DNA from 2 places in the Streptomyces sp. NPDC001843 genome. Region 2 is predicted to be linked to the other one. Evidence: predicted binding sites of a transcription regulator. Region 2 holds the regulator's gene; the other holds the start of a gene.
What was found. Region 2 encodes HspR, which represses chaperone genes until heat shock. Its sites were predicted from a motif close to TTGAGNNNNNNNNNCTCAA; they were not measured.
Positions count from the first base shown of each region.

Region 1: a site for HspR is predicted at 5,559-5,577, ahead of dnaK (molecular chaperone DnaK). Genes of this name have one in related genera too.

Region 1 covers NZ_JBIATQ010000002.1:406,652-417,681, forward strand. Annotated here, with positions in the region: gene ACFYZQ_RS07195 (helix-turn-helix domain-containing protein) at 1-1,128, opposite strand, end outside; gene ACFYZQ_RS07200 (permease) at 1,253-2,287, shown strand; gene ACFYZQ_RS07205 (TIGR03943 family putative permease subunit) at 2,284-2,994, shown strand; gene grpE (nucleotide exchange factor GrpE) at 2,981-3,514, opposite strand; gene dnaK (molecular chaperone DnaK) at 3,516-5,411, opposite strand; gene ACFYZQ_RS07220 (FG-GAP-like repeat-containing protein) at 5,591-7,009, shown strand; gene ACFYZQ_RS07225 (hypothetical protein) at 7,031-7,714, opposite strand; gene ACFYZQ_RS07230 (YqjF family protein) at 7,677-8,387, opposite strand; gene ACFYZQ_RS07235 (UTP--glucose-1-phosphate uridylyltransferase) at 8,436-9,353, opposite strand; gene ACFYZQ_RS07240 (zinc-ribbon domain-containing protein) at 9,471-9,761, opposite strand; gene ACFYZQ_RS07245 (STAS domain-containing protein) at 9,838-10,203, opposite strand; gene ACFYZQ_RS07250 (ATP-binding protein) at 10,369-10,821, shown strand; gene ACFYZQ_RS07255 (sugar ABC transporter permease) at 10,870-11,030, opposite strand, start outside.
Region 2 covers NZ_JBIATQ010000003.1:262,270-273,299, reverse strand. Annotated here, with positions in the region: gene dnaK (molecular chaperone DnaK) at 1-1,295, shown strand, start outside; gene grpE (nucleotide exchange factor GrpE) at 1,292-1,951, shown strand; gene dnaJ (molecular chaperone DnaJ) at 1,988-3,166, shown strand; gene ACFYZQ_RS09675 (heat shock protein transcriptional repressor HspR) at 3,172-3,624, shown strand; gene ACFYZQ_RS09670 (substrate-binding domain-containing protein) at 4,040-5,146, shown strand; gene ACFYZQ_RS09665 (LuxR C-terminal-related transcriptional regulator) at 5,467-6,513, shown strand; gene ACFYZQ_RS09660 (LuxR C-terminal-related transcriptional regulator) at 6,476-7,468, opposite strand; gene ACFYZQ_RS09655 (helix-turn-helix transcriptional regulator) at 7,474-8,445, opposite strand; gene ACFYZQ_RS09650 (hypothetical protein) at 8,616-8,867, shown strand; gene ACFYZQ_RS09645 ((2Fe-2S)-binding protein) at 8,908-9,204, shown strand; gene ACFYZQ_RS09640 (pyridoxamine 5'-phosphate oxidase family protein) at 9,354-9,767, opposite strand; gene clpB (ATP-dependent chaperone ClpB) at 9,918-11,030, shown strand, end outside.

The DNA.
Region 1 (11,030 bases), on a different contig from region 2:
CAGCGACAGCAGCCGGAACATCCGTGCGGCTCCGGGCGCGAGGCGGGAGTAGGAGAGTGCGAACGCGGAGTTGACCCGCAGGTCACCGGCGCTGAGCGCGTCCAGCCGGCGATCCTCGTCGGCCAGTCGGTCGGCGAGCCGCCGCAGGTTCCAGTTGGTGCGGGTGGCCGCCCAGTTGGCGGCGACCCGCAGGGCCAGCGGGAGATGCCCGCACAACTCGGTGACGGAGTGCGCGGCGGCCGGCTCGGCGTCCACACGGTCCGCACCCACGACCGCACGCAGCAGGGCGGCGGACTCCTCGGGGCTCAGCGCCCCCAGCTCCAGGCGCTGCACCCCCTCCAGGCCGGCGAGCGTGCGGCGACTGGTCACCACGACGAGCAGACGTCCCTCGCGCGGCAGCAGGGGCCTGATCTGAGCCTCGTGGCCGGCGTTGTCCAGGACGAGTACGGCGCGCAGGCCGGCGCTGATCGCGTAGTAACGCGCCAGCCTCTCCTCGGCGTCGAGCTGCGCCAGCTCGCCGTCGCCCACACCCCATGCGCCCAGGAGACGCAGCACGGCCTGTTCCGCCGGGAGCGGCTGGGCGTCGAGGCCCCGCATGTCCAGCAGGAACGTTCCGTCCGGGAAGGACGGCGCCGACTCCTTGGCCAGCCGCACCGCCAGCGTGGTCTTGCCGCTGCCCGGCGGGCCGAACACCACCGCCACCGGCATCGCCGCCGGGTCCGCTCCCCGCGGCGCCGGATCGGCGTCACCGGCGGCCCGCTGCGCGAGGGCGCGCAGGACGGACAGTTCCGTGTGCCTGCCGACGAAGTCCGGGACACCTCTCGGCAGCGTGTACGGCGACGCCTTGACGGTGGCGGCGGCCGACGGGGCGGGACGGGCGGCGCGGACGGCGCTCAGCAGCTCGGCGCGGGCCGCCTCGTCCAGCCGTAGTCCCTGAGCGAGCGCGGTGACGGTGCCGGGGTGCGGCCTCAGGCTCCGGCCCCGCTCCATGTCCCCGATGGCCCGCCCGGAGATGCCCGACGCCTCGGCCAGCTCCTCGATCGTCAGACGGCGGCTGTGCCGAAGCTCCCGCAACAACCGGCCGAACGGCGTCCCTGTGCCGGCCCGCCCCCCTTGCTCCCCACTCACGGCTGCTCCCCACTCACGGCGCTCAGTGTATTCGTGCGGCCATTCGTGAGCGGCGGCGTGTGCGGTCGGCGCGGGCCGTGACGCGGGCTTATGTTCACCAGAACATCCGACATCCGGAGTAAAAATGGCAGAAACGGATGAACTGGTTGATCTGAGGAGTGGGCTGCCGTCCGCGCCCACCACCCCCGCCGCTCGCCGTGCCATCGCACCATGGCCGTACGCCGTCGGCCTCGTGACCGCCGTCGGTCTCGGCTCGGTCCTGGCGCTGACGGTCACCCACTGGGCGAACCACCCGGCCGTGGCGGCCTGGCGCACGGTCTGCCTGGCCATCACCGTCCAGGCGTTGCCCTTCCTCCTGCTGGGCACGGCTCTGTCCGGCGCCATCAACGCCTTCGTGCCGGCCGATCTGTTCACCAGGGTGCTGCCCCGGCGCCCCGCGCTCGCCGTCCCGGTGGCCTCGGTCGCCGGGGCCGTCCTGCCGGGCTGCGAGTGCGCCTCCGTCCCGGTCGCGGGCAGCCTGATCCGACGTGGCGTCACCCCGGCCGCCGCCTTCGCCTTCCTCCTCTCGGCGCCCGCGATCAACCCGATCGTGCTGACGGCCACCGCGGTCGCCTTCCCCGGCAACCCGGCCATGGTCCTGGCCCGGCTGCTCGCCTCGCTGACGACCGCCGCCGTGATGGGCTGGCTGTGGCTCTGGCTGGGGCGGGAGGACTGGCTGCGACCCGCTGTCCGGCACACCGGCCACCACCCCGGTCACAGCCGGTGGCGGGAGTTCCGCCTCGGCTTCCAGCACGACTTCCTGCACGCGGGCGGCTATCTGGTGCTCGGGGCCATGGCCGCGGCCACGTTCAACGTCGCGGTGCCGCGCTCCGTCCTCGACGCCTTCACCGGCTCGCCGTGGCTCTCGGTGCCGTTCCTCACCCTGCTCGCCGTGCTGCTCGCCGTCTGCTCGGAGGCCGACGCCTTCGTCGCGGCGTCGCTCACCGGCTTCTCGCCCGTCGCCCGGCTCGCCTTCCTGGTGGTCGGCCCGATGGTCGACCTGAAACTGATCGCCCTTCAGACCGGCACCTTCGGCCGGGCCTTCGCGCTGCGCTTCTGCACGGCGACGACCCTGGTGGCCGTGGCGGCGAGCGTCCTGATCGGGGGAGCGCTGCTGTGAAGCGCGTCCTCCAGGCACTCCTGCTGGCCCTGACCGGCCTCGGCCTGCTGCACACCGCCCTCTTCACCGACCTGTGCCTGCGCTACGTCAAGGAGGGCCTGCGGCCTGTGCTGATCGCGTCGGGCGTCCTGCTCCTGGTGCTGGGCCTGGCGGCCGCGGCAGCCCGCGAGAAGGCCGGAGGCCAGGGGCACGACCACGACCACGACCACTCCACCGCTCCCCGGATCGCCTGGCTGCTGTTCCTGCCCGCCCTGAGCCTCCTGTTCTTCCCCCCTCCCGCCCTGGGCGCGTACACGGCGTCGCGGGCGAACGACCGGCCGCCGCAGCAGGGGAGGCGGTTCGACCCGCTGCCGGACACGTCGTCCCCCGTGCCGATGACCCTCACGGACTTCACCGCCCGGGTGCGGCAGGACCGCCGGCAGGACATGCGGGGCCGCAGCGTCCGCATGACCGGCTTCGTCACACCCGCCGGGCAGGACGGCGGCTGGTACCTGACCCGCATCATCTTCACCTGCTGCGCGGCCGACTCGCAGTCGGTCAAGGTACGGATGTACGGGACTCCCGCCCCGCCCGCCGACACCTGGGTGGCCGTCACCGGCACCTGGCACCCCCGGGCGGCGCTCGCGGCCCTCGACGTGCACGGCATCCGGCGCGTCCCCCAGCCGGTCAACGCCTTCACGGACGACCTCCCGCTCACGCCCTCGTGATGCGCGGACGGCGCGCGGTGAGGTCACCGCGGGACGGCAGGACGGCGGGGCCGATCATGCGGGCGGTGGCGGGTGGCGGGCCGGTCACCTCCACGTGGGCGGGGCGCAGCAGCTGGTCGCCGAGGCGGTAGCCGGGGCGGAGGATCGCCGTGCACACCAGGCGGTCGCCGTCCTCCCGGACATGGTGGGTGAGGGCCTCGTGGCGGGTCGGGTCGAACTCGTCACCCACCTCCCCGAACGCCACCAGCCCCAAGGCGCCGGCCTGGCTCTCCAGCGTGTCGGCGACCGTCCGCAGCCCCGGCGTCGCCGGCTCGTACGCACGGGCGCGGTCGACGGCGTCCAGCACCGGCAGCAGAGCGGTGAGCACGTTGGCCGCCGCGATCCGGCTCACGGCCAGACGGTCTCGCCGCACCCGCTTGCGGTAGTTGTCGTACTCGGCCTTGACCCGCTGCAGATCGGCGGTGCGCTCCTGGAGCAGGCGCTCGAGCTCCGCCGTGCTCCGCGGGCGGATCGGGGTCATCTCAGCCTGCCCTGTCGTCCTTCTCGCCCTGGTCGTCGACGATCTCGGCGTCCACCACCTCTTCGTCCGGCCCGGAACCCCCCGAGTCCCCGGAACCCTCAGAAGCCCCGGAAGCCGCCGAAGACCCGGATGCCGCCTGCTCGGCGCGCGACTGCTCGTACAGAGCCGTGCCGATCTTCTGCGCGGCCTGTGCCGCGCGGTCCAGGGACTCCCGGATCGCACGCGCGTCCTCGCCCTTCAGCTTCTCCTTCAGGTCGGCGAGGGCGCCCTCGACCTCGCCGCGCACGTCGCCCGGAACCTTGTCGGGGTTGTCCCTGAGGAGTTTCTCCGTCTGGTAGACGAGCTGCTCCGCCTGGTTGCGGGTCTCGGCCGCCTCGCGCCGCCCGCGGTCCTCCTCGGCGTGCTGCTCGGCCTCGCGGACCATGCGGTCGATGTCGTCCCTGGGGAGGGCGGAGCCGCCGGTGACCGTCATCTTCTGTTCCCGGCCGGTGCCGAGGTCCTTCGCCGAGACGTGCATGATGCCGTTCGCGTCGATGTCGAAGGCGACCTCGATCTGCGGCACGCCGCGCGGCGCCGGGGGCAGACCGGTGAGCTCGAACATGCCGAGCTTCTTGTTGTACGCGGCGATCTCCCGCTCGCCCTGGTAGACCTGCACGGTCACCGAGGGCTGGTTGTCCTCGGCGGTGGTGAAGATCTCCGAACGCCGGGTCGGAATGGTCGTGTTGCGCTCGATGAGCCTGGTCATGACGCCGCCCTTGGTCTCTATGCCCAGGGACAGCGGGGTGACGTCCAGCAACAGGACGTCCTTGACCTCGCCCTTGAGCACACCGGCCTGCAGCGACGCGCCCACGGCCACGACCTCGTCCGGGTTGACGCCCTTGTGCGGGTCCTTGCCGGTCAGCTCCTTGACCAGCTCCGTCACGGCGGGCATCCGCGTCGAACCGCCCACCATGACGACGTGGTCGATTCCCGACACCTCGATGCCGGCGTCCTTGATCGCGTTCTGGAACGGCCCCTTGCACCGTTCGAGCAGCTCACTCGTCAGCTGCTGGAACTGGGCGCGGGTGAGTTTCTCCTCCAGATGCAGCGGGCCCTCGGCGGAGGCCGTGACGTACGGCAGGTTGATGGTGGTCTCCGAGGAGCTGGACAGCTCGATCTTGGCCTTCTCTGCGGCCTCCCGCAGGCGCTGCACGGCCATCTTGTCCTTGCTCAGGTCCACGCCGTAGTTGTTCTTGAACTGCTTGACCAGGTGATCGACGATGCGCTGGTCCCAGTCGTCACCGCCCAGGTGCGTGTCGCCGTTGGTGGCCTTCACCTCGATGACGCCCTCGCCCATCTCGAGGAGGGAGACGTCGAAGGTGCCGCCGCCGAGGTCGAAGACGAGCACGGTCTGGTCGTTCTCCTTGTCCAGCCCGTACGCCAGCGCCGCCGCGGTCGGCTCGTTGATGATCCTCAGGACGTTCAGCCCGGCGATCTCACCGGCCTCCTTGGTGGCCTGCCGCTGGGCGTCGTCGAAGTACGCCGGAACGGTGATCACGGCGTCGGTGACGTCCTCGCCCAGATAGGCCTCCGCGTCCCGCTTGAGTTTCTGCAGCACGCGCGCGGAGATCTCCTGCGCGGTGTACCGCTTGCCGTCGATGCCGTCGCCGTGTTCCGGGAACCGCCAGCCGTGGTCTCCCATGTGCCGCTTCACGGAACGGGCGGTGCGCTCCACGTTGGTCACGGCCTGCCGCTTGGCGACCTCCCCGACCAGTACCTCGCCGTTCTTGGCGAAGGCCACGACCGACGGGGTGGTCCGCGCGCCTTCCGTGTTGGTGATGACGGTGGGTTCGCCTCCCTCGAGGACCGCGACCACCGAGTTCGTCGTACCGAGGTCAATGCCGACCGGACGCGCCATCTGGGTCTCCCTCCTCGTGCGCCTCCATTGTCCCGCCACCTTCCCGCCCGCCGCGAGCTGGGACTTCGGTCTGGGTGGTGTCCACCGAAGCCCGGCGAGACGGGTGAGGCGGCTGTATGCTCACGAACGCATGTGCGAGAAATGGGTCTGAGTCGGAACAACTCAACACAGGGGGGATCGTGCCTGCACGGCACCATCGGCTGACGCGCGCGGGGAGCGCCGTCGCCGTCGGGCAGACCTACCCCGCCCCGGTCGGCGACGTGCTCCTCGGCGACAACTTCTACGGCTACTACGACGCCGCCAAGGGGGCGATCCGGCTGCAGGAAGTCATCAACGACGTCAACTACCCCATGTGGGATATCACCGGCGTCGCGCCCACGACGGCCGCCGACACCCGGGGCGTCACCTGGACGATCGACCGCCGTTCCAACAAGATCGCCTACGTGGGCGTGGACGGTGCCGTCCACGTCGTCAGCGCCTACACCGGCATCGACCTGCCGTCCAGGCTCTCCGTGCCCGACTCCACCACCCCGTCCTCCTTCGCCGCGAACGGTGGCGGGGCACGCTGGGAGGGGCGGTGGTGGCTGTCCAAGCCGGCGGCCTCCTGGCAGGTCACCCTCAAGAGCGCCACCACGGGCGCGGTGCTGCGTACCTGGCAGGGCGGCGAGACCCGCAGCGCCGTGAGAGTCTCCTGGGACGGCAGAGCACAGGCGGGCGGCACGCTGGTGCCGAACGGCTCCTACACCTGGACCCTCACCGCCGTCCCGGCCGACGGCAGCCGCGCCACGCTGTCCACCTCCGGCACCGTCAAGGTGACCGGAGCCGCGGCGGTACGGCGTGACCTCGCCGGCTCCGACGGCATAGGCGACCTGCTGACCCTGGACTCCTCCGGCAGCCTGACCATCCAGAAGGGTGACGGCGCGGGCGCCTACTCGGGCAAGGTCTCCGGATCCGGATGGGCGACCTCCGTCAGGGCCGTCCCCGTAGGCGACCTGAACGGCGACCGCTGCAACGACGTGCTCGTGCGCTTCAGCAGCGGCACGCTGCGCGGGTACCGGCCCGGTTGCGGCAAGGCCGTGACGACCTCGACCCCGTACACCTCGCTGGGCACGGGATTCAACCAGTACGACGTGCTGACCTCGCCCGGAGACGTCACCGGGGACGGGCGGGCGGACCTGATCGCGCGCGACTCCTCGACGCACACGGTCTACCTGTACAAGGCGACCAGCTCCGGGAAGCTGTCGTCCCGGGTGAAGCTGTACGCCGACTGGTCCGGATACAAGAAGATCGTCGGCGCGGGTGATCTGGGCGGCGACGGCCACGGCGATCTGCTGGTCCAGGACAAGTCCAACGAACTGTGGCGCTACAACGGCACGGGATCGGGCACCTTCAAGTCCCGCGTGAAGGTCTTCGACGACTGGGGCTCGTCCTACGACGTCGTCGTCGGTGTCGGCGACATCACCGGTGACGCGAAGGCCGACCTCGTCTCCCGGGACACCGCCGGCACCCTGTGGCGCAACGCCGGCGACGGCAAGGGCTCCTTCGGCGGCCGCACGAAGGTCGCCACCGGCTGGGGCGGGTACAAGGGCGTGTTCTGACCCGGCCCGGCGGAGCGCGCGTCACCCCGCGGCGGGCGCTCCGCCGGCCGACGGCGCGATCGTCGTGACGACCCGCGTGAGGGAGGGGGCGCGGGGAACGGAACCGAACCCGAAACGCACCGGCGGTTCCACCGGGGCCGCGGCGCCGAGGTCCCGGCCCGCGAAGACCGCGGACACCGCTCGGACGGGCCGCAGGTCCCGCGCCCCGTACCACTCCCGGTGGCCTCCGCCGGCGCTGCCCCGGGTCCGCACCCCGGGCAGCAGCAGCCGGGCCGGCCGGTCCGTGAGCGCGCTCCACGCAGGCCGGCGGGCGACCACGCCCGGGACGGCGCGCAGCAGGTACCCGAGAAGGCCTCGTCGGCCCGGGGTGAAACGCAGCCGGAGCGGCCCGGCGGTCACCGTCCAGACGCCGTCCGCCACGCTCACGTCGACCGGCACGACCCGCACCGTGTCGAAGACGTAGACGCCGCTGACGAAGTCGGCCGTGCGGCGGGTGGGAGCCAGCAGCAGCCGTTCCCCGTCGGCCCGCTCGACCATCACATCGCTGAACGGCCCGAACGGCGACCGCTGCCAGTGCCCCAGTACGATCCGCGTCCCCGAGGACGTGCCCATACCGGCGATCCAGCCGGTGAAACGGAGCAGGGGACGCCGTCCGTGCCGCGCCCCGTCAGGGGGCGTACGGCCGGGACACCCCGAGCCGAACATGCCGGACTCCCTCCGAGAAGTGCACGACGGGACGGCCCTTGGGCGCCGGAAGGCCCGCCGCCGCGGTGAGCGTCTCGTCGAGCACGTCGACGGTGGCGCGGGCCATCGGCCACGGCTCGTGCTCCACGGGTGTCTGCCACAAGCGGCCGAGCCGACGGGTGTACGCCCGCCAGCGCGAGGTCAGCCACACGTCCCGCTCCGTCGGCCTGACCGGGTCCCCGGGGCGGACGACCAGACGGTAGGAGGCCTCGCCGCCCCACCGGGAGCCCTCGTAGACGACGGTGCCGGCGTCCCGGGAGACACGGAGTGTGCCGGCGTGGTACGGCGCACCGATGGCACGGGCCCCGAGCATCAGCGGGCACGCCACCTCGAGGGACAGGAACCACAGCCCGTCCCGCCCGCCCCGGTGCCGGACGTAGGTGCGCAGGTTGGTCTCCGCGAAGGTGGGCAGTCCGGGCAGCGCGGCGGGAACGACGGACGGACGCACATCGGCCATGACGAACGGTGTGAGACCGACCCAGGCGGCGCCCTCGTACTCGTCCACCACCAGCTCGTCGGGCAGCAGGGCCTGGACCGCCTCGGGCGGGTAGGCCCAGTGGACGAACGTCTGCGTCAGCCACCCGGCCCGCAGCGCCGGCACCCGTATCCGCTGCTCCGCTCCGTACGCCACCACAGCCGGCGAGTCCCCGCCCGCCGCCTGCGGAAACGTGACGGGCCGGCGTCAGGGCCCCGGCGCCGTGCCCGACCCGGCCTCGAGTTCACCGACCAGAGCGCGCAGGACGGGCCCGTACTCGGGGTGGGCGAGGCCGAAGGCCATCTGGGCGACGAGGTAGTCGGCCGGGTTGCCGGTGTCGTACCAACGGCCCTGGATCACCTGGCCGTACACCGCGCGGGTGGCGGCGTAGGCGTTGATGGCGTCGGTCAGGTAGACCTCGCCGCTCTGGTGCTCGTACCAGCGGCGCGTCTGCTCACGCAGCTCGTCGATGATGCCGGGAGTGACGACGTAGCCCCCGATGGCCGCGTACGAGGACGGCGCCTGTGCGGGCTCCGGCTTCTCCACCAGGCCCGTGATGCGCAGCGTGCCGCCGCCGAGATCCTCCTTCACGACGGGTACGCCGTACCGCTGGGACTCACCCGGGTCCATCGGCATCAGGGCCAGCACCGGGCAGCCGGTCTGCTCGTAGGCGCGGATCAACTGCTGGGCGCGGGGCACCTCGGCCACGAACACGTCGTCCGGCCAGAGCACCAGCACGGGTTCGTCGCCGATGTTGCGGGCGGCGTTCAGCACCGGGGTGCCGTTGCCGTACGGACCGTGCTGGTCGAGGTAGGTGATGTGGCCCCGGTGAGCCAGCTCGGCGACCTCCTCGACGGCGTCCGCGTAGGCCGTCTTGCCGGCGGCCCTCAGTTGCGCGACGAGTTCCGGGTTCGGCCGGAAGTGGTCCTGGATCAGGGACTTGCCGCCCGAGACGACGATGGTGATGTCGGTGATGCCGGAGTCCACGAGTTCGCGCACCGTGTGCTCGACGACCGGCTTGTCGCCGACCGGCAGCATCTCCTTCGGGGTGGCCTTGGTCAGGGGCAGCAGCCGGGAGCCGAGCCCGGCGGCGGGGATCACGGCTCTGCGGATCGTCGGGGACATCGGGTCTTCCTCGGTCGAAGGAACGGCACGCCGTGCCGGCCGGCACGGCACACCCCGACGCTACCAACGCGAGCCGCCGCATCCGGTCCGTCCGGTCCGGGCACGACCGGTGACCTGTCAGGACTGGTACGGCTGCTGCTGCGGCTGCCCGCCCGGCTGACCGGTGTAGCCGCCCGCGGCCTGGGCCTGCAGCTGCTCCGCCTGCTCCTTGGTCAGTTTCTGCTCCGCGCCGCAGAAGGTGCACTGGGTGCTGTACCTCGTCGAGATCGGGAACAGCGGCACGAAGAACAGGGTGAACTTCGTGACGCGCTTACGGAGGGTGTGCGCGGCCGGATTGCCGCAGCGGCCGCACACCAGCGTCAGTATCGCGAGCTGGTACAGGTATCCCCTGGTACCGAAGATGATCATGCTGTCGTCCTTTCCCGGGTCGGTGCTGTCGGTACAGTACCGGCGGGCGGAACGATGCGATCACGGACGGGGCGAGTCAGCTCTCCAGCGCCTGCCCCACGTCGGGGTAGCAGGGGATCAGGGCGTCGATGCCGACCATGCGCAAGATGCGTGCGACGGGTTCCCGCGGTCCGGCCAGGCGCAGCCATCCGTCGGCGTCCTCGGCGGCGGTGTGAGCGCTGATCAGGGCGTTGATACCGCTGGAGTCCATGAAGGTCACACCGCTGAGGTCGATGACGGTGCGCGGCCGCGTGGCGTCGCCGGGCGGCAGCAGGGCCTGGCCGAGGTGCTCGCGGACGGTGTGGTCGAACTCGCCGCTGAGGGTGACCACGCGGATGCCGTCCACGGTGGAGTGGCCGATCGCCGGCCGGCCGGACTGTGCCGCTTCGTGGATGCCTGTCAACGTCTCCTCACCAACCCGCCCGCTGATGTCTCTCGGTCCATTACGTGCGTCGGTAGCCTGCCCCGAAGCCACGCGGCCACACATCCGTTCGGCTCCACCGCTTGACGCGCGGGCATACCGAGGGGTGCGCCGGGTACAAGCAGCCGCGTGAACGGGGGAACAGCTATGGATCCAGTGGAGTCGGCCCCTGGCGGTGAAGGCGTGACGGACGCCGACCTGGAGGACATCATCGCCCTTGAGGAAGACGGCAGTTGTATCGCTCAGGCGCGTCATCGTGCGGCGGGTTTCCTCGCACGTGTCCAGGCCGAGTACGGGCTGCCGGTGTCCACCCGTGCCGTGGACGTGACCCAGCTGGTGGTCAGCGAACTGGTCACCAACGCCCGCAAGTACGCTCCCGGCCCGCTGCTGATGGAACTGCGCATCACCGGGGACCTGGTGGAAGTTCGGGTGTGGGACAGCGACCCGGTGCTGCCGGTGGCGCGGGCCGCCGACCCGGGCCGGGTCGGCCAGCACGGGCTGGAGATCGTCATGGCGGTCGCCCAGGGCTTCGAGGTGCAGCGGGAGCCGGTCGGCAAGCGCATCACCGCCCGCATCGCCCTGCCGGACGACCCGCTCTGACACGGCGACCGCGTGGACTTCGAAGCGCGCGACGGACGGGCCGCGAGGTCAGGCCCGTCCGTGCGCCTCCTGCGAGCGTCTCGCCAGCGAGTCGATGACCACCGCGGCGAACAGGACCCCGCCGGTGATCACCAGTTGGATGGCGGTGGGGGTGTCGGTGAGCGCCATTCCCGACGCGATCGACTGGATGACCAGCATGCCGAGCACCG
Region 2 (11,030 bases):
GCGACGGCGTCGTCGAGGTGAAGGCCACCAACGGTGACAACCACCTCGGTGGTGACGACTGGGACCAGCGCGTCGTCGACTACCTGGTGCAGCAGTTCAAGTCCGGTCACGGCGTGGACCTGGCCAAGGACAAGATGGCCCTGCAGCGTCTGCGCGAGGCCGCCGAGAAGGCGAAGATCGAGCTGTCCTCGTCCACCGAGACCTCGATCAACCTTCCCTACATCACCGCGTCCGCCGAGGGCCCGCTGCACCTGGACGAGAAGCTCACCCGGGCTCAGTTCCAGCAGCTGACGGCCGACCTGCTGGAGCGCTGCAAGACGCCGTTCCACAACGTCATCAAGGACGCCGGCATCTCCATCAACGAGATCGACCACGTCGTCCTCGTCGGTGGCTCCACCCGTATGCCCGCCGTCGCCGAGCTCGTCAAGGAGCTGACCGGCGGCAAGGAGGCCAACAAGGGCGTGAACCCGGACGAGGTCGTCGCCATCGGCGCCTCGCTCCAGGCCGGTGTCCTCAAGGGCGAGGTCAAGGACGTCCTGCTGCTCGACGTCACCCCGCTGTCCCTCGGTATCGAGACCAAGGGCGGCATCATGACCAAGCTGATCGAGCGCAACACCACGATCCCGACCAAGCGCTCCGAGATCTTCACCACGGCCGAGGACAACCAGCCGTCCGTGCAGATCCAGGTCTACCAGGGCGAGCGCGAGATCGCGGCGTACAACAAGAAGCTCGGCATGTTCGAGCTGACCGGTCTGCCGCCGGCGCCGCGCGGCGTCCCGCAGATCGAGGTCTCCTTCGACATCGACGCCAACGGCATCATGCACGTCACGGCGAAGGACCTCGGCACCGGCAAGGAGCAGAAGATGACCGTCACCGGCGGCTCCTCGCTCCCGAAGGAAGAGGTCGACCGCATGCGCGAGGAGGCCGAGCGGTACGCGGAGGAGGACCACAAGCGCCGCGAGGCCGCCGAGAGCCGCAACCAGGGCGAGCAGCTCGTCTACCAGACCGAGAAGTTCCTCAAGGACAACGAGGACAAGGTCCCGGGCGAGATCAAGACCGAGGTCGAGGGCGCGATCGGCGAACTGAAGGAAGCCCTCAAGGGCGAGGACACCGCCGAGATCCGGGGCGCCACGGAGAAGGTCGCGGCCGTCTCCCAGAAGCTGGGCCAGGCCATGTACGCCGACGCCGCGCAGGCCGCCGGTGGCGAGTCCGCCGGTGCCGGTGAGGCCAAGGCCGACGACGATGTCGTCGACGCCGAGATCGTGGACGACGAGCGCAAGGACGGTGCCGCGTGACGGAGGAGACCCCGGGCTTCGACGAGAAGCCCGACGTCCCCTCCGGCGCCACCCCTGAAGACGCCGAGCCGAAGGCCGCCTCCTCCCCGAAGGAGGAGGCGGCCCCGGCCGGGGACGCGAGCCAGACAGCGGGTCTGGTGGCCCAGCTGGACCAGGTGCGCACCGCGCTCGGCGAGCGCACCGCGGACCTCCAGCGCCTCCAGGCCGAGTACCAGAACTACCGCCGCCGCGTCGAGCGCGACCGGATCCAGGTCAAGGAGATCGCCATCGCGAACCTCCTGACCGAGCTCCTGCCCGTGCTGGACGACATCGGGCGAGCGAGGGAACACGGCGAACTCGTCGGCGGCTTCAAGTCGGTGGCCGAGTCGCTGGAGACCGTCGCGGCCAAGATGGGCCTGCAACAGTTCGGCAAGGAGGGCGAGCCCTTCGACCCGACGATCCACGAGGCCCTGATGCACAGTTACGCGCCGGACGTCACCGAGACGACGTGCGTGGCGATCCTGCAGCCCGGGTATCGCATCGGCGAGCGCACCATCCGCCCCGCGCGGGTGGCCGTGGCCGAGCCGCAGCCCGGCGCGCAGACGGTCAAGGCCGAGGGGGCCGACGAGGCCCAGGCGGCGGACGACGACAAGGACAACGGCCCTGAGGAGGGCTGACGTCGTAGACACTGACGGGAAGGAGGGGCGTCGGGGATGAGCACCAAGGACTTCATCGAGAAGGACTACTACAAGGTCCTCGGCGTCCCCAAGGACGCCACCGAGGCCGAGATCAAGAAGGCGTACCGGAAGCTCGCCCGCGAGAACCACCCGGACGCCAACAAGGGCAACGCCAAGGCCGAGGAGCGCTTCAAGGAGATCTCCGAGGCGAACGACGTCCTCGGTGACCCCAAGAAGCGCAAGGAGTACGACGAGGCGCGCGCGCTCTTCGGCAACGGGGGCTTCCGCCCCGGGCCGGGAGCGGGTGGCGGATCGTTCAACTTCGACCTGGGCGACCTCTTCGGCGGCGGAGCCGGAGGCGGTGCCCAGGGCGGCGGCTTCGGCGGCGGAATCGGTGACGTCTTCGGGGGCCTGTTCAACCGGGGCGGTGCGGGTACCACACGCACCCAGCCCCGGCGCGGCCAGGACATCGAGTCCGAGGTCACGCTGAGCTTCACGGAGGCCATCGAGGGGGCCACGGTCCCGCTCAGGATGTCCTCGCAGGCACCGTGCAAGGCCTGTTCGGGCACCGGCGACAAGAACGGCACCCCGCGTGTGTGCCCGACCTGCGTCGGCACCGGCCAGGTCGCCCGGGGCTCCGGGGGAGGCTTCTCCCTCACCGACCCCTGCCCCGACTGCAAGGGCCGCGGTCTGATCGCGGAACACCCCTGCATGGACTGCAAGGGCAGCGGCCGGGCCAAGTCGTCCCGCACCATGCAGGTCCGTATCCCGGCCGGCGTGACCGACGGGCAGCGCATCCGGCTGCGCGGCAAGGGCGCGCCCGGCGAGCGGGGCGGGCCGGCGGGTGACCTGTACGTGGTCGTGCACGTGGGTGAGCATCCGGTGTTCGGCCGCAGGGGCGACAACCTCACGGTCACCGTCCCCGTCACGTTCGCCGAGGCGGCCCTCGGCGGCGAGGTCAGGGTCCCGACCCTCGGCGGCCCCGCCGTCACGCTGAAGCTGCCGCCGGGCACGCCCAACGGGCGCACCATGCGGGCGCGGGGCAAGGGCGCGGTCCGCCAGGACGGCACCCGCGGCGACCTGTTGGTCACCGTCGAGGTGAGTGTTCCGAAGGACCTGTCGGGGAAGGCTCGTGACGCGCTCGAGGCGTATCGCGAGGCGACCGCGGGGGAGGATCCGCGGGCTGAGCTGTTCGAGGCTGCGAAGGGAGCTTGAGTGGGATGGACGGCCGTCGACGCAACCCGTATGAACTGACCGAGGAGACCCCGGTCTACGTCATCTCGGTGGCGGCCCAGCTTTCCGGCCTGCACCCGCAGACGCTGCGCCAGTACGACCGCCTGGGCCTGGTCTCGCCCGACCGCACTCCCGGCCGGGGCCGCCGCTACTCGGCCCGCGACATCGAACTGCTTCGCCAGGTGCAGCAGTTGTCGCAGGACGAGGGCATCAACCTGGCCGGCATCAAGCGCATCATCGAACTGGAGAACCAGGTCGCCGCCCTCCAGTCCCGTGTCGCGGAGATGCAGGCGGCGCTGGACGGCGCGGCGGCGGCGATGCGTCAGCGCGAGGCCGCCGTGCACGCCTCCTACCGGCGGGACCTCGTCCCGTACCAGGAGGTCCAGCAGACCAGCGCGCTGGTGGTCTGGCGTCCGAAGCGGCAGGGGCCGTCGGACTGACGCGCACGCGCACGCCGAAGGGGTCCGGAGGGTGAACCTCCGGGCCCCTTCGCCGTGCCCTTCGGTGCCGGGGGGACGTTCCGGTGGGGACGTGCGCGTCGTGAATCGTTCGCTCCTGTGCTCGGATCGGGGCGGCGACCCGAGTGGGCGTTCGCGCTGCCGACGATCGCGACTCGCGAGGTATGGAGTTGGTTGCACCGATCTTTACCCACACGTGAACTCCCGCTGGGTGAAGGGTCCGTAAAGGGCGTTTGGAGGCGATTCCGCTCCGCCTTCACAGGTGCTGCGGAGCGTGGTGTTGCGCACTCGTTAAGTGATTCCGCTTGACGCCGGTGGTGGGCGACGCGTTGGCTTTTCAGACATCTGGGTGGCATAGGAGCCGCCGCGTCCCGAAACCCCTGAAGTGAGCCCTCGAATGCGTCGTATCGCCCTGTCCGTGGCCGCCACCACGATGACCCTCTCGCTCGCCGGCTGCGGCATGCTGAACGCGACGGGGGACTCGAGCGACGCAAGCCCGACCAAGGGCAACGACGTCACCGTGGGCGTCCTGATGCCGGAGAAGACGAACACGCGGTACGCGGAGTTCGACTACCCGATCATGCGGGACCGGATCTCCGAGCTCACCAAGAAGCAGGGCAAGACCGTGTACGCCAACGCGGGGTCGAGCCTGAAGACGCAGATCCGCCAGATGCAGCAGATGATCGACGACAAGGTCGACCTGATCGTCCTCGACGCCGTCGACTCGCACGGCATCGCCCCCATGGTGAAGAAGGCCCATGAGGCGGGCATCCCGGTCATCGCCTACGACCGGCTGGCCGAGGGCCCGATCGACGCGTACGCCTCCTTCGACAACGAGCTCGTCGGTGAGGTCCAGGCCCGCACCCTGCTCGAGGCGCTGGGCCCGCAGGCCGACACCTCCGACAAGGTCGTGATGATCAACGGCTCGTCCACCGACCCGAACACGGCGCAGTTCAAGGAGGGCGCGCTCTCCGAGCTCAACGGCAAGGTGACCATCGCCGACAGCTACGACACCCCCCTCTGGGACCCGAAGAACGCCGAGAAGGAGATGACCAAGGCGATCAACACGATCGGCAAGGACAACATCGCCGCCGTCTACTCCGCCAACGACGCCATGGCCGGTGCCATCGTCGACGCGTTCCACAACGCGGGCGTCACCCATCTTCCGCCCATCACCGGCCAGGACGCGGAGCTGTCGGCGGTCCAGCGGGTCGTCTCCGGCGAGCAGTACATGAGCGTCTACAAGCCCTACCCGGACCTGGCCCAGGCCGCCGCGGAGATGGCCGTCGCCAAGCTGCAGGGCCGGGACATCCAGTTCGACTCCCTCACCCAGGACAAGGTCGACAGCCCCACCAACAAGGACATCCCCGCCCAGCTGGTCACGGTGAACGCCCTGACGCAGAAGACCATCAAGAGCACCGTCCTCGCGGACGGCATCTACAAGGTGGACGACATCTGCACGCCCAAGCTCAAGGCGGACTGCGCGGCCATCGGCCTGAAGTAGCCGCCCCCGGGCACGGCGCCGGCCGGCTGCCGCATCGCGCCACCCCCGTGGGCGCGATGCGGCGGCCCAGGTCGGACGGGGAAGCCCGACCGGGCCCCACCGGGCGTCCTGGCGCCCGGAGCAGGCGGTACCACGATGCACCCGTGGCTTGAGGCGCACCACCATCAGCTTGTTGCAGTGCGGCGGGCGGGGGCGGGGCGATAACCGGCCATACCAGTGGTTTACGTCGGTCGTGGCGCGGAGAGCCGTGTTGCGGACCCGGTCGGGGCCGCGCATAGTTGCGCTGCGGAAGAGGCCGCAAACCGGGGGTGGAATGGGCGATGGCCGGGCACGGGACGGAGGAGCATCCCCACGGTGCCGACCGACTGTGCGAGGCCGGGGATCGCGTGTATTCCCGGGCCGTACGGCGGGGCCGCGTGGCACGCACGGACGCCGAACCGGTGCCCTGCCTGCTGGAGCTGGCACTGCTGCACCCGGACCCCGACGACATGGACTGGCTGGTGCCGACCTCCCCGCAGGAGGTCATGACCCGGCTGCTGCGCGGGGTGTACGACGAAGTTAGGGAGAGCCAGCGACGGGTGGGCTCGGCGGTGTCCGCGTTCGAGCGGTACGCCGGTCTGGGACGGCAGTCGCAGCCTGCCGCGTCCGTCTCGGCGGAGGGCACCGCCATCCGCGTCCTGGACGGGTTGTCCCGGATCCAGGCCGCGATGGACGAGGCGACCGAGGCCTGCACCACCGAGGTGCTGACCGTGCAGCCCGGCGGCATCCGGCGGGAGGACGAGCTCACCGAGGGACTGCACCGGGCGCTGGCGCTGCGCGGCCGGGGCGTGCGCATGCGCGACCTGTACACGCACGTGGCCCGGCACGGGCAGGGGCTGCTGAACTACCTGGAGCTGATGGGTGACACGGTGGAGGCCCGCACCCTGGACGAGGTCATCGACCGGCTGATCCTCTTCGACCGCACGGTGGCCTTCATCCCCGCCAACGCCGACCGCACGATGGCGCTGGAACTGCGTCATCCCGCGCTGGTCGAATACCTGGTGACGGTTTTCGAAAGGCTGTGGCGGCTGGCCATCCCGCTGACCGCGCCGCTGCCCGACACCGGCATCGAGGGCATCTCCCACCGCGAGCAGTCCATCGCGGCCCTGCTGGCGGAGGGTCATCAGGACGCGGTGATCGCCGAGCGGCTCGGTATCAGCGTCCGCACCTGCCGGGCCCACATCGCCCGGCTGTCGGAGACGCTGGGGGCGGCCAGCCGTACTCAGCTGGGGGTGCGGATCGCCCAGGTGGGGCTGGACGGGCCGCCGCGCACGGCGCAGCCGGCCGTGGTCAGGCTTCCCGGTCGAGGATCCCCGACCGTGCGATGAGATAGCCGAGCTGGGCCCGGCTCTCGCTGCCCAGGGTGGCGGCGAGTTTGGCGATGTGGACGCGGGCGGTGCGGACGTTCATGCCGAGGCGGTCGGCGATGACGGCGTCGGTGTGGCCCTCGACGAGGAGGGCGGCGATCGCGCGCTGGCGCGGGGTGACGCCGTCGAGGGAGGGGCGGCGGACGGCTTCCGGGTACATGGGGGTGGCCAGGTGCCAGAGCCGGTCGAAGGTGGTGACGAAGTACCTGACCAGTGCGGGGTGGCGGACCTCGAGGGCGAGGGCGCCGGTGCCGTCCTCGCTCGCGGGGACGAAGGCCACCGTACGGTCGACGACGACGAGGCGGTCGGGCAGTTCGTCGAGGGTGCGGGCCGCCGTGTCGCCCTTCAGCTGCTCGTTGTAGGCGTAGATGGTGGGCCGGTGGCGCAGCGTGTCCTGGTAGAGGGTGCGGATACGGCCGCCGCGGTCCAGCAGCGCCTGGTCGCGGCCGTAGGCCTCGGTCTGCGCGATGTCGCCGCGTGGGCCGCCGAGGCCGGTGTACGGCTGGATGCAGAGGACTTCCTCGCGGCCCTCGGCCATGGCCTCGTCGAGGGCGCGGTTGATGCGGTCGCTGCCGCTGAGGAGGCGCAGGGTGGGGGTGGCGGTGGTGGCGGAGTGCGGTGCGTCGATGCGCATCAGGGGATCGAAGAGCTCCACCAGGCGTTCCTCGCGGCGCTGTTCGTCGGCGATGCGGGAGCGGGAGGTGCGCAGGAGGCGGTTGAGGGCGACGGTCGGGGCGACCGGCTCCAGCCGCCCCGGGTCCGCGACGGCCGGCTGCAGCAGACCCAGGTCCAGCAGGCAGGGCGCCCGTTCGGCCTCGGTGCCGTCGATCCCGCCGTCCCGCAGGGCCTGTGCGTACAGTTCCGATGCCGCGCGGCAGAGCTCCTCGGGGCCGTGCTCCGGGTGCGGCGACGGTATGCCGCTCACCGGCGGCCGTCCGGCTCCGGCAGCGGGCCGTTCTTGTTCAGGATGCCCGACTGGGCGATGAGGTAGCCGAGTTGGGCACGGCTGCCGCTGCCCAGGGCCTGGGCCAGCTTGGCGATGTGGGCACGGCAGGTCCGTACGTTCATGCCGAGGCGGCGGGCGATGGCCTCGTCGACATGGCCCTCCACCAGGAGCTTGGCGATGGAGTGCTGGATCTCGGTGATGCCCTCGGCGTCGACTTCGTACGGCCCGCCGGCGCTCATCGGGACGGCTCGGTCCCACAGGTACTCGAAGACCTTCATGAGATAGCGGACCAGGCCGGGTTGACGCAGTTCCAGGGCGATCTTGTGGTCCTCGCGGACCGGGATGAAGGCGACCGTGCCGTCGACGATGATCAGGCGCTCGACCAGTTCGTCGATGGTGCGGTACTCGATCTTGCCGTCCGAGAGCTGGGCGGCATAGGCCAGTTTCTCCGGGTTGTACCGCGCCGTGTGCTGGTACAGGCTGCGGATCTTCACACCACGTTCGATAAGGGGCCGGTCCCGCTCCAGTCCCTGCAGCAGACTGGTCTCCGAGATGCGGTCGGACGGCTGTACCGTGACGAGTTCGGTCTGGCACTGGGAGGTGGCGAGGTTGAGCGCCCCGTTGATCCGCTCGCTGCCTTCCAGCACCGTGATGGAGTCGCTGCTTGTCGTCGCCACCGTGCTGAGCGCCATGAACGGCTCGAAGACCTCGGCGAGTTCGACGGACAGGCGCCTGTGCTCGGCTATCTCCCGTTCGATGGGGTTGAGCCGCTGGGCGAGGGCGACCGCCGGGGGTACCGGGCGCAGCCAGTCGGGGTCGTCGGGATCGGGGTGGAGCAGGGCGAATTCGATCAGGCACGGGGCGGTGTCCGTGTCCGAGCGGGCGATGCGTCCCGTACTGAGAGCGCTGGTGTAGAGGCGGCTGCCTTCTTCACAGAGCTGCGTCATCGCATGGGGATGTGCCGCTTTTGGCCGATTCGCCACTAAATCTCCACCCCCCAATATCCTGAACATGCAGGAACATGATGCACTGATTCTGTGGCCACCACGTGCCCGAATGAGCCATCGTCGTACGTGACGGGGGAAAAGGGGACCTTCAAGTGAGGATGAAGCCGACTATGCGTAACAGACTGCTTCGCTCGGTGTTCGTCGCCGGCTTGTCCGCCGTCGCGGCCCTGGGGGTGTTGAGCGGCGTCTCCGGCGCTAAGAGCGGTATCCAGGCGGTGACTGAGTGGCCGTCGGCCGGGAAGTCCCAGCTCCAGGCCGTCACTGAGTGGCCGTCGGCCGGGAAGTCCCAGGTCCGGGCGGTCACCGAGTGGCCCCTGGTGGCCGTGAACACCGGTTCGGCGGCAGGCGGAGCCGGGAGCTGACGTGACGACTCCGCCCGACGACCGCTCCTTCCGCCGCGAGATGGCCACCGCCTATCGCTCCGGCTGGCACTTCATCGACCTGGTCACCGCCATCCCCCACAGCGGCGACTCGCTGATGGTGACCGTCTTCGGAGAGCCGGTCGTCGTCACGCGGGACGAGGACGAGGACGTGCGGGCGTACCGGTGCCTGCGGAAGCCCCGCGGGGCGCCACAGCCCGTGCGATGCGCCATTCGCTACGGAATGATCTTTGTGAACCTGGACCAGCGAGACCACCGGTTGGCAGACCCGGGAGTCTCGGACGTGAGGACCATCTCGGCCACCCCCCGCAGTGCCTGACGCGATTCCCCCGTCGTAAAAGATCGCTCAGGTACTTCCCCCCGCAGCGGCGTCACCGTGACCTGAACACGGTGACGCCGCTGTCGTTTCGGCGGACATTTCCCCGTATGCGCGTGTTTGCTCGGCCCTTCAGGGTGGCCGAAACACGCTCAACCCCGCCCCAGGGCCCGCTCCACCTCTATCTCGATCACCACGCGTGACGGATTGGGCGACGGGACCCGCTCGTAGCGCTCCGCGTAGCGCCGCTCCGCCTCCGCCACCCGCTCCCGCTCACCGCGGACGTGCGCCCGCCCCTCCAGCGTCGCCCACCGGCGCCCGTCCACCTGGCACACGGCGACCCGGGCGCCCTCCGGCCCCGCGGCCAGCACATGGGCCGCCTTGGCGCTCGCCTTGTTCGTGATCACCCGGGCCAGCCGCGCCCCGGCGTCGTAGGTCACTCCGACGGGAACGACGTGCGGGCTCCCGTCGGGGCGGAGGGTCGTCAGCGTGCACAGGTGCCGCTCCCGCCAGAAGCTCAGATAGGGCTCGTCCGGGGCACCCGGATCCACGGAGTACGTACTCATGGAACGGAAGCCAACCAGAACCACCCTCGCGCCTCCACCGGAGCCGCCCGGAGCCGCCTTGAGTGGAATAGACTCAACTTTGTGTACGTTGGTTAAGTCAGCAGTGGGATGTACGGCCGACGAGCCGACGCCGAGGAGGAGAACGGACACGTGGACGCCGAGCTGACCAACAGGAGCCGGGAAGCGATCAACGCGGCCGGCAACCGGGCCGTGACCGAGGGGCACCCGGACCTCACGCCCGCCCACCTGCTGCTGGCGCTGCTCCAGGGGCAGGAGAACGAGAACATCACCGACCTGCTCGCCGCCGTCGACGCCGACCAGGCGGCCGTGCGCTCCGGTGTGGAGCGGGTGCTCGCCGGGCTGCCCAGCGTGACCGGGTCCACCGTCGCGCCCCCGCAGCCCAACCGTGAACTGCTCGCCGTGATCGCCGACGCGACCGAGCGCGCCAAGGACCTCGGCGACGAGTACCTCTCCACCGAGCACCTGCTCATCGGCATCGCCGCGAAGGGCGGCGCGGCCGGCGAGGTGCTGTCGGGGCAGGGTGCCACCGCCAAGAAGCTGCTGGAGGCCTTTCAGAAGGCGAGGGGAGGGCGCCGCGTGACCACCGCGGACCCGGAGGGCCAGTACAAGGCCCTGGAGAAGTTCGGTACCGACTTCACCGCCGCCGCGCGCGACGGCAAGCTCGACCCGGTCATCGGGCGGGACCAGGAGATCCGGCGGGTCGTGCAGGTGCTGTCCCGCCGCACCAAGAACAACCCGGTGCTCATCGGCGAGCCCGGCGTCGGCAAGACCGCCGTCGTCGAGGGACTGGCCCAGCGGATCGTGAAGGGCGACGTGCCCGAGTCCCTCAAGGACAAGCGGCTCGTCGCGCTCGACCTGGGCGCGATGGTCGCGGGCGCCAAGTACCGCGGCGAGTTCGAGGAGCGGCTGAAGACCGTCCTCGCGGAGATCAAGGACTCCGACGGGCAGATCATCACCTTCATCGACGAGCTGCACACCGTCGTGGGCGCGGGCGCCGGCGGCGACTCCGCCATGGACGCGGGCAACATGCTCAAGCCGATGCTCGCCCGCGGTGAGCTGCGCATGGTCGGCGCCACCACGCTCGACGAGTACCGGGAGCGGATCGAGAAGGACCCGGCGCTGGAGCGGCGCTTCCAGCAGGTGCTGGTCTCCGAGCCGACCGTCGAGGACACCATCGCGATCCTGCGCGGCCTCAAGGGCCGCTACGAGGCCCACCACAAGGTGCAGATCGCGGACAGCGCC